2 regions of the Pseudomonas sp. T1.Ur genome follow, and region 1 is predicted to be linked to the other one. Evidence: predicted binding sites of a transcription regulator. Region 1 holds the regulator's gene; the other holds the start of a gene.
What was found. Region 1 encodes FliA, which starts transcription of late flagellar genes. Its sites were predicted from a motif close to CTAAAGTTTNNNNNNNNNNNGCCGNTAA; they were not measured.

Region 1 (4,605 bases):
GAAGAGTCAAGATACCGCCGCCCTGGTGGCTGCGGTGCGGGTCGGCGTATCCCGTGCAATCGTCCAAAGCATTGTAGGCACTGAGTCTGAGCTGCCTGTGATCACTCTGGAACCAAGGTTGGAACAGATATTGCTCAATAGTCTGCAGAAGGCAGGACAAGGCTCGGAAGAGGGTGTCCTGCTGGAGCCAAGCATGGCCGAGAAGCTGCAACGTTCGTTGATCGACGCAGCCCAGCGGCAAGAGATGCAAGGCCAACCGGTGATCCTGCTGGTGGCCGGTCCGATTCGCGCGATGCTCTCGCGATTCGGGCGCCTCGCGGTCCCGGGGCTGCATGTGCTGGCGTACCAGGAAATACCGGACAACAAGCAAGTGACCATCGTTGCGACAGTAGGGCCCAACGGCTGAGGTAGTGGTTTATGCAAGTGAAGCGTTTTTTCGCCGCCGATATGCGTCAGGCCATGAAGCTGGTACGTGACGAGCTGGGCGCTGAAGCAGCCATCATTGGCAATCGCCGGATCGCTGGCGGTGTCGAGCTGACGGCTGCGCTGGATTACAAATTGTCGGCGCTGGCCCCGCGCGTTCCGAACATGGAACTCGAGGATGAGCTGCGCAAGACCCAGTCGCGCATCGCCAGCGCCCAGGCCGAATTGAGCCTGCGCAGCAGCGAAGGCGCGGCGAGCGCGGGCACCAATCGTCAATTGTTCGCCGGCCAGCCACTGACTGCAGGCCTGCCGCTGACCGCCGCCGAACCGCTGGTCGAGGCCACGCCGGCCGAGCCGCGTCGTCCGGAGCCAGCACCCGCCGCGCCTGCCCGGGGTGTCGACCCGCGCGCCCTCGACTCGATGCGCTTCGAACTCAACAGCCTGCGCGAGCTGATGGAAGTCCAGCTCGGTTCGCTGGCCTGGAACCAACTGCAAGGCAGCCGTCCAGCCCAGGCCAACCTGTGGCGTCGCCTGCAACGCATTGGTCTGTCCGGCCCATTGGCGCGCGATCTGCTGGCGCTGATCAATGGCATCGACGAGCCTCGCCAGGCCTGGCGCATGCTGCTGGCGCACCTGGCGCGGATGATCGCCACGCCGGAAGTCGAGCCATTGGAAGAGGGCGGTGTCATTGCCATGGTCGGCCCGGCCGGCATGGGCAAGACCACCACCCTGGCCAAGCTCGCGGCCCGTTATGTCCTCAAGTACGGCGCCCAGAGTATCGCCCTGGTGAGCATGGACAGTTTCCGCATCGGCGCCCAGGAACAACTCAAGACCCTGGGGCGGATCCTCAATGTGTCGGTGACCCATGTGGATCCGGGCCAGTCCCTGGCCCAGGCGCTGGAACCGTTGATGCGCAAGCGCGTCGTGCTGATCGACACCGCTGGCCTGCAAGCCAGCGATCCGGCCCTGCGCATGCAGCTGGAAAGCCTGGCCGGACGTGGCATCAAGTCAAAAAATTATCTCGTGTTGGCAACCACCAGCCAGAAACAGGTTCTAACCGCCGCATACCACAGCTACAAACGCTGCGGGCTGGCCGGCTGCATCCTGACTAAGCTGGACGAAACGGCAAGCCTGGGCGAGGTGTTGAGCCTGGCGATCGGTCATGAACTACCGGTGGCCTACCTGACCGACGGGCCGCGGATCCCGGATGATTTGCATCTGCCGCGCCGTCATCAATTGGTCAGTCGTGCCGTGAGTGTGCAAATGCAGGAAGAACCCAGCGAAGAAGCCATGGCTGATATGTTCGCTGATATCTACCACAGTCCGACCAAGCAGGTTGGCTGAGGTATTCATGAATATTTTTTGTACCTACATCGATGGTCTGCCATGCATTGTTCCATATGTGAACGCGCAGCCAGTAATGTGGCCTCCGTCTAAGTAAGACAAGGTAAAGAACGAACATGGGCAGCATGCATCCCGTACAGGTGATCGCGGTGACCGGCGGCAAAGGTGGCGTCGGCAAGACTAACGTGTCAGTGAACTTGTCCCTGGCCCTGGCAGAGCTAGGCCGACGGGTCATGTTGCTGGACGCCGACCTGGGCCTGGCGAACGTCGACGTGCTGCTGGGGCTGACACCCAAGCGCACCCTGGCGGACGTGATCGAAGGCCGCTGCGAACTGCGCGACGTGCTCCTGCAGGGGCCCGGCGGGATTCGCATCGTGCCGGCCGCTTCCGGCACCCAGAGCATGGTGCACCTGACCCCGGCGCAGCACGCTGGCCTGATCCAGGCTTTCAGCGACATCGGCGATAACCTCGATGTGCTGGTGATCGACACGGCTGCCGGCATCGGTGACTCGGTGGTCAGTTTTGTCCGCGCCGCCCAGGAAGTCCTGCTGGTGGTCTGCGACGAACCGACGTCCATCACCGATGCCTACGCCCTGATCAAACTGCTTAACCGCGACTATGGCATGAACCGGTTCCGCGTCCTGGCCAACATGGCCCAGAGCCCGCAGGAAGGACGCAACCTGTTCGCCAAGTTGACAAAGGTCACGGATCGCTTCCTGGACGTCGCCCTACAATACGTCGGCGCAGTGCCTTACGACGAAAGCGTACGCAAGGCGGTCCAGAAGCAACGTGCCGTATATGAAGCCTTTCCACGTTCCAAATGCGCGCTGGCGTTCAAGGCGATCGCCCAGAAGGTCGATACCTGGCCACTGCCGGCCAACCCACGCGGGCATCTGGAATTTTTCGTCGAGCGTCTTGTGCAACAAACAGCAGGGCCCGTGTTATGACAGCCAGCGGTTACAACCATCTCTACAAAAAATCGGCACGGGACGCCCAATACGAATTGATCGAGCGTTACGCGCCATTGGTCAAGCGCATCGCCTATCACTTGCTGGCACGCTTGCCAGCCAGCGTCCAGGTCGAAGACCTGATCCAGGCAGGCATGATTGGCCTGCTGGAAGTGGCGAACAAATACGACGCGAGCAAAGGCGCCAGTTTCGAGACGTATGCCGGTATCCGCATTCGCGGCGCCATGCTCGATGAAGTCCGCAAGGGCGACTGGGCGCCGCGCTCGGTGCACCGCAATACCCGTATGGTCAGTGACGCGATTCGCGCGATTGAAGCTAAAACCGGGCGTGACGCTAAAGATCATGAGGTTGCGGCCGAACTCCAATTGAGTCTCGACGATTATTACGGGATTTTGAACGATACCTTGGGCAGTCGCCTGTTCAGTTTCGACGACCTGTTGCAGGACGGCGAACACGAGGGGCTGCATGAGGATGGCGCAAGTGCTCACATGGAGCCATCGCGCGACCTGGAAGATGAACGCTTCCAGAGTGCGTTGGCCGAAGCGATTGCCAATTTGCCGGAGCGTGAGCGACTGGTCTTGGCGCTGTACTACGACGAAGAGCTGAACCTCAAGGAAATCGGTGAGGTCCTGGGAGTCAGCGAATCGCGGGTCAGCCAGTTACACAGCCAGTGCGCGGCCCGTTTACGGGGGCGTTTGGGGGAGTGGCGAGCACGCTGACAGGCGGTGCGGAGATGCTGCGAGCGGGGCAGGCATGGCAAATGCCACGCCAGTCTCCATCCGTTGTGCTCCAGACCGTTGTCGAGTGTTGTGCCGGATTGATTGAAATGGCGCGTTCAGGTGCTGGGCGCGTTTAAGACTGCTTGGAGGTCGAATTGGACAAGAACATGAAAATCCTCATCGTTGATGACTTCTCAACGATGCGGCGGATCATAAAAAACCTGTTGCGTGACCTTGGGTTCACCAACACGGTCGAGGCCGACGATGGCACTACTGCCATTCCGGTTCTCAACAGCGGGAGCATCGACTTTCTGGTGACTGACTGGAACATGCCTGGCATGACCGGTATCGACTTGCTGCGCCATGTGCGCGCCGACGAAAAACTCAAGCATCTCCCGGTGCTGATGGTCACTGCCGAAGCCAAGCGCGAGCAGATCATCGAAGCGGCCCAGGCCGGTGTAAACGGCTATGTGGTCAAACCCTTCACGGCCCAGGCGTTGAAAGAGAAGATCGAAAAAATCTTCGAACGCATCGGTTAACGGCGCCACGGGGGAGCTATGGACAACGAATCTTCAATGGGCGATTTCGAATCGACCCTGAAAAAACATGCCCGCGAACTGGTCGACAGCCTTGAAAAGGGCCGCTTCGGCGATGCGGTTCAAATGATTCATGAGCTCAACCAGACCCGGGATCGTGGTCTGTACCAGGAAGTCGGCAAGCTCACCCGTGAACTGCACAGCGCGATCGTCAATTTCCAGATCGATCCGAACATGCCGCAGGCCGAGGAAGTCTCGCAGATTACCGACGCGACCGAGCGCCTTGGCTATGTGGTCAAGCTGACCGAAGCCGCGGCCAACCGCACCATGGACCTGGTGGAAAGCGCAACGCCCCTGGTCAACGGCCTGAGCGAGGAAGCCCAGGCGTTGAGCACCGATTGGGGACGGTTCATGCGTCGCGAAGTCGGCGCCGAGGAATTTCGGGAGCTGGCCCGGCGGGTCGACGGTTTCCTGACACGCAGCAGCGCCGAGAACCGCGCCGTGGCAAGCAACCTCAACGACATTCTGTTGGCCCAGGATTACCAGGACCTCACCGGCCAGGTAATCAAGCGCGTGACCCAACTGGTCACCGAAGTGGAAAGCAATCTGCTCAAA
Region 2 (4,605 bases), 4.1 Mb from region 1:
GGCACGGGCCGCTTCGATGGCTGCGTTGAGGGCCAGCAGGTTGGTTTGCTGGGCCACCGACTTGATCACGTCGAGGACGCTGCCGATCTTGTCGCTTTCACGCTTCAAGTCGCCCATGGCGGCGGTGGAGTTGCCCACTTCCTTGGCCAGGCGCTCGATCTGGGCGATGGCTTCGCCGACCACCTTGTCGCCTTCGCGGGCCTGTTGGTCGGCGGCGACGGCGGCTTCGGAAGCTTCTTCGGCGTTGCGCGCGACTTCCTGCACCGTGGCGGTCATTTCGTGCATGGCCGTGGCGACCTGATCGGTTTCCACTTTCTGACTGTTCACACCGGCGCTGGTCTGTTCGGTCACGGCCGACAGCTGTTCGGCGGCGCTGGCGATCTGGGTAACCCCTTCACCGATGCCACCGATCAATTGCCGCAGGCCCACGGTCATGCGTTGCATGGCGCGTTGCAGTTGGCCGAGTTCGTCGCGGCGTTCAGAGGTGAGGTTATGGGTCAGGTCACCCGCGGCGACGCGTTCTGCCACCTTCAGGGTCTCATCCAGGGGACCGACGATCTGCCGAGTGATGAGCAGAGCGGCGATCACGCCAAATAGCAGGGCCAGGGCGGCGGCTGCGATCAGGATGCTCTTGGCTTGGGCGGTGTCGCGGTCGCGCACGGCGGTCTGTGACACGGTGAGCTTCTGGCTGGAGTCGATCAGGATCTGGCCTTGCTCGCTCATGCGCTGCAGTGCCGCGGCGTTATCGATCTGTGAGTCACGGAACTGGGCGACCGCGGCACGATAAAGGTTGAACGAGTCGCTAGCCTGCTGCAGGTTGGCGGCGTGCTCCTCGGGAAGTTGGTCCGGAAGGCGCGCAAGCAGTTTGAGGACGGTGTCGATGGCATCGAGGGCCGGTTGCTGGGCCTCGCTCTTGCCGCTGTAAGTGTAGCCGCGAACTTGGTAGCGGGCCTGTTGGACCGCTTTGCTCAGGGTGACCACGCTGTTGAATGGCGTGATGTCGCCTGCTTGCAGCAGCGATTTCTCGACTTCGGCGACGCGGGCCACGGCATTGTCGGCGCTGGCGCCGAGCTTGCTGCGGGCGTCCTCGCGGCTGACGGTGGCGCGGGTCATCTGGGCGAAGGCGCTTTTGTACTCGGCGACGGCGGCCAGTTGCTGGTCGATCAGCGCGATGTCGGCGGGCTGTTCGATCAATTCGCGAGCGGTTTTCAGGCCTGCATCGAGCTTGCCCAGCAAGTCGTTGACCTGCTGCGGGCCTTTCTCGCCGCGGGTGGTGTTGTAGTCGATGCTGGCCAGGTTCAAGTCCTTGCTCAGGTCGTTGAGACTGGCAATGAACCCGAGCTTGTCGCCCCGGCTGATGACATTGCCCAGGCCGGACCAGCCGGTGAACGCGATCATCAAGGTGAGGAGCAGCACCAGGCCGAAGCCTGCGCCGAGTTTGCGATTCACGCTTACATTTCCCAGACCCTGGGCAAGCCACCGGAACATGCTGATACTCCCTTGGAGCGCTGAATTGGTTTTATGGCAGCTGTATCGGCAGCTTGGGCGGGATCTGTAGGGGATTGTCAAGATTTCGTGGCGAGGGCGCTTGCTCCTGCTTGGCCTGTAGCCGCTGTGTAGGAGCTGTGTAGGAGCTGTGTAGGAGCTGCCGAGTGCAACGAGGCTGCGATCTTTCCAACAACACTTGAATCTCAAGCGAAAAGATCAAAAGATCAAAAGATCAAAAGATCGCAGGCTTCGCCAGCTCCTACAGGCCGAGCGGGAGCAAGCGCCCTCGCCACAGGTTTATGCCGGCCCTTTTGGTCAGACCTTGAAGCGCCCGACCAGCGTCTGCAAGTGAACCCCCAGCCGTGCCAACTCGGCGCTGGAGGCGGCGGTCTCTTCGCTGGCGGCGGAGGCCTGCTCGGATACATCGCGGACGTTCAGCACGCTGCGGTTGATCTCCTCGGCCACGGCGCTCTGTTGCTCGGCGGCGGCGGCGATCTGTTGGTTCATTGCCTGGATCGCCGAGACGGTGCGGGTGATGTTCTCCAGGGAACCGCCGGCGCGGCGGGTCAGTTCGACACTGCTATCGGTCAGGCCGCGGCTGCTGCCCAGGCTGCTCGCGACCTTTTCGGTGCCCGTCTGCAGGCCGGCAATCAATTCTTCGATTTCCTCGGTGGATTTCTGGGTGCGCTGGGCGAGGCTGCGGACTTCATCGGCCACCACGGCGAAACCGCGACCGGCTTCACCGGCACGGGCCGCTTCGATGGCCGCATTGAGGGCCAGCAGGTTGGTTTGTTGGGCGACGGACTTGATTACGTCCAGGACGCTGCCGATCTTGTCGCTTTCGCGCTGGAGCTGACCCATCGCTTCGGTAGAGTTACTCACTTCCCTGGACAGGCGTTCGATCTGGGCGATGGCTTCGCCCACCACTTTGTCCCCCTCGCGGGCCTGCTGGTCGGCGGCGAGGGAGGCCTCGGAGGCTTCCTCGGCATTACGCGCCACTTCCTGCACGGTGGCCGTCATTTCGTGCATGGCGGTGGCGACCTGGTCGGTTTCCACTTTCTGCCTGCTGACTCCGGCGCTGGTCTGCTCGGTGACGGCCGAGAGCTGCTCGGCGGCACTGGCAATCTGCGTGACGCCTTCGCTGATGCCGCCGATCAATTGCCGCAGGCCCACGGTCATGCCTTGCATGGCACGCTGCAGCTGGCCCAGTTCGTCGCGGCGCTCGGAGGTGAGGTTGTGGGTCAGGTCGCCTGCGGCCACGTGTTCGGCCACCTTGAGCGTCTGGCCCAGCGGGTCGACGATCTGCCGGGTGATTATCAGGGCTGCGATCACGCCGAACAGGAGGGCCAGCGCTGCGGCCGATATCAGGAGGGTGTCGGCCTGGGCCGCTTCGTGATTGCGCACCAACGTTTGGGAGGCGGTGAGATCTGCGCTGGCCTTGCGTAGCACGACTCCCAGGTCGGACATGCGCTTGATGGCAGCTGCGTTGGCCGTCTGGGCGTCACGGAACTGGCTGACCGCTGCGCGATAAGCCTTGAACGATGCGCTGGCCTGCTGCAGCTTGGCGGCGTGTTCATCGGCCAGTTGCGGTGCAAGACTGTCGAGGGTTTTCATCGCATTATCGATGGCATCCAGCGCGGGTTGCTCGGCGCTGGCCTGGCCACTGTAAGTGTACCCACGAACCTGATAGCGGGCCTGCTGGAGTGCTTTCGCCAGGCTCGACACACCGCCGAGTCGTGGAACGCTATCGCCTTGCAGCATGGCGTTTTCAACGTCGGCGACATGGGCCACCGCGTTATCGGCGCTGGCGCCCAGTTTGCTGCGGGCATCCTCGCGACTGGCGGTGGCGCGGACCAGATCGGCGACGACCGTCTTGTACTCGGCGACAGCCGCCAACTGCTTGTCGATGATCGCCACATCGGCCGGCTCGCTGATCGACTGGCGGACGCTCTGTAGCCCAGGCTCCAATTTACCGAGGAGATCGTTGAGGTCACCCGGGCCTTTTTCGCCACGGGTCGCGTCATAATCCATGCGCGCGGAGCGCAGGTCCTTGGTCAGGTCGTTCAGGCTGGCGATAAGTCCCAGCGTGTCGCCACGAGCAATCACCTTGCTCAGGCCGGTCCAACCGGTGAAAGCGATCATCACGGTCAAGAGCAGTACCAAGCCGAAACCGAAGCCGAGTTTGCGATTAACGCCTACGTTACCTAGCCATCGGAACATACCGGTACTCCCTTGAAGGGCGGAACTGCTTTTTTATAGTAGTTGTATCGGCACGTTTTTGGCGGAACTGGAGAAATGAGCTGAATAAGTTTGTAACACCGTAGCAAGCTACGGGAGTTAGAACAGCCGTGAGAGCAGGGCCGTGACGGCGGTCTCGACCCGCAGGATCCGCTCACCAAGCTGCACCGGCTGCAAGCCGGCCTTGCCCAGCAAGTCGATCTCATAGGGAATCCAACCGCCTTCGGGGCCGATTGCCAGGGTCACCGGTTCGGTCAGTGCCCGCGGGCAGGGCGGGTGGTTGCCGGGGTGGCCGACCAGCCCGAGGGTGCCATCGACGAGGGCGGGCAGGCGATCCTCGACGAAGGGTTTGAAGCGCTTCTCGATGACGATTTCCGGCAGCACGCTGTCCCGGGCCTGCTCCAGGCCCAGGATCAGTTGTTCACGAATCGCCTCGGGCTCCAGGAACGGCGTCTGCCAAAAACTTTTTTCCACCCGATAACTGTTCACCAGCACCACACGCGGCACGCCCATGGTCGCCACGGTCTGGAATACGCGCCTGAGCATTTTCGGGCGAGGCAGCGCCAGCACCAGGGTCAAGGGCAACTTGGCCGGTGGCGGTTGGTCCAGGGTCACTTGCAGTTCGGCTTCGCGAGTTTCCAGGCGCAGCACCTGGGCCGTGCCCATCAAGCCGCCGAGGCGCCCAACCCGCAGGCTGTCGCCGACGGCGCTGCGGTGGACTTCCTGCATGTGGGTCAACCGGCGATCGCTCAGGATGACGCGGTCAGGCCCGATGAAGTCGGCCTCTTCGAGCAGCAGCAGGTTCACGCTTGGGTCGCTGGCGGCTGGTCGTTGTGGTCATCGACCGGCTGGTCCTCGGGTTCATCTTCCCGGCGCTTG

Region 2: M8Q45_RS22770 (methyl-accepting chemotaxis protein) is a predicted target of FliA. The motif match lies at 1,531-1,558, and genes of this name have one in related genera.

What each region holds. Positions count from the first base shown of each region.
Region 1 is NZ_JAMGSN010000001.1:1,083,427-1,088,031, forward strand. It holds gene flhA (flagellar biosynthesis protein FlhA) at 1-406, shown strand, start outside; gene flhF (flagellar biosynthesis GTPase FlhF) at 418-1,767, shown strand; gene fleN (flagellar synthesis regulator FleN) at 1,884-2,714, shown strand; gene fliA (RNA polymerase sigma factor FliA) at 2,711-3,454, shown strand; gene M8Q45_RS05070 (chemotaxis response regulator CheY) at 3,622-3,993, shown strand; gene M8Q45_RS05075 (protein phosphatase CheZ) at 4,012-4,605, shown strand, end outside.
Region 2 is NZ_JAMGSN010000001.1:5,156,834-5,161,438, reverse strand. It holds gene M8Q45_RS22770 (methyl-accepting chemotaxis protein) at 1-1,488, opposite strand, end outside; gene M8Q45_RS22765 (HAMP domain-containing methyl-accepting chemotaxis protein) at 1,804-3,708, opposite strand; gene M8Q45_RS22760 (16S rRNA (uracil(1498)-N(3))-methyltransferase) at 3,826-4,533, opposite strand; gene tatC (twin-arginine translocase subunit TatC) at 4,530-4,605, opposite strand, start outside.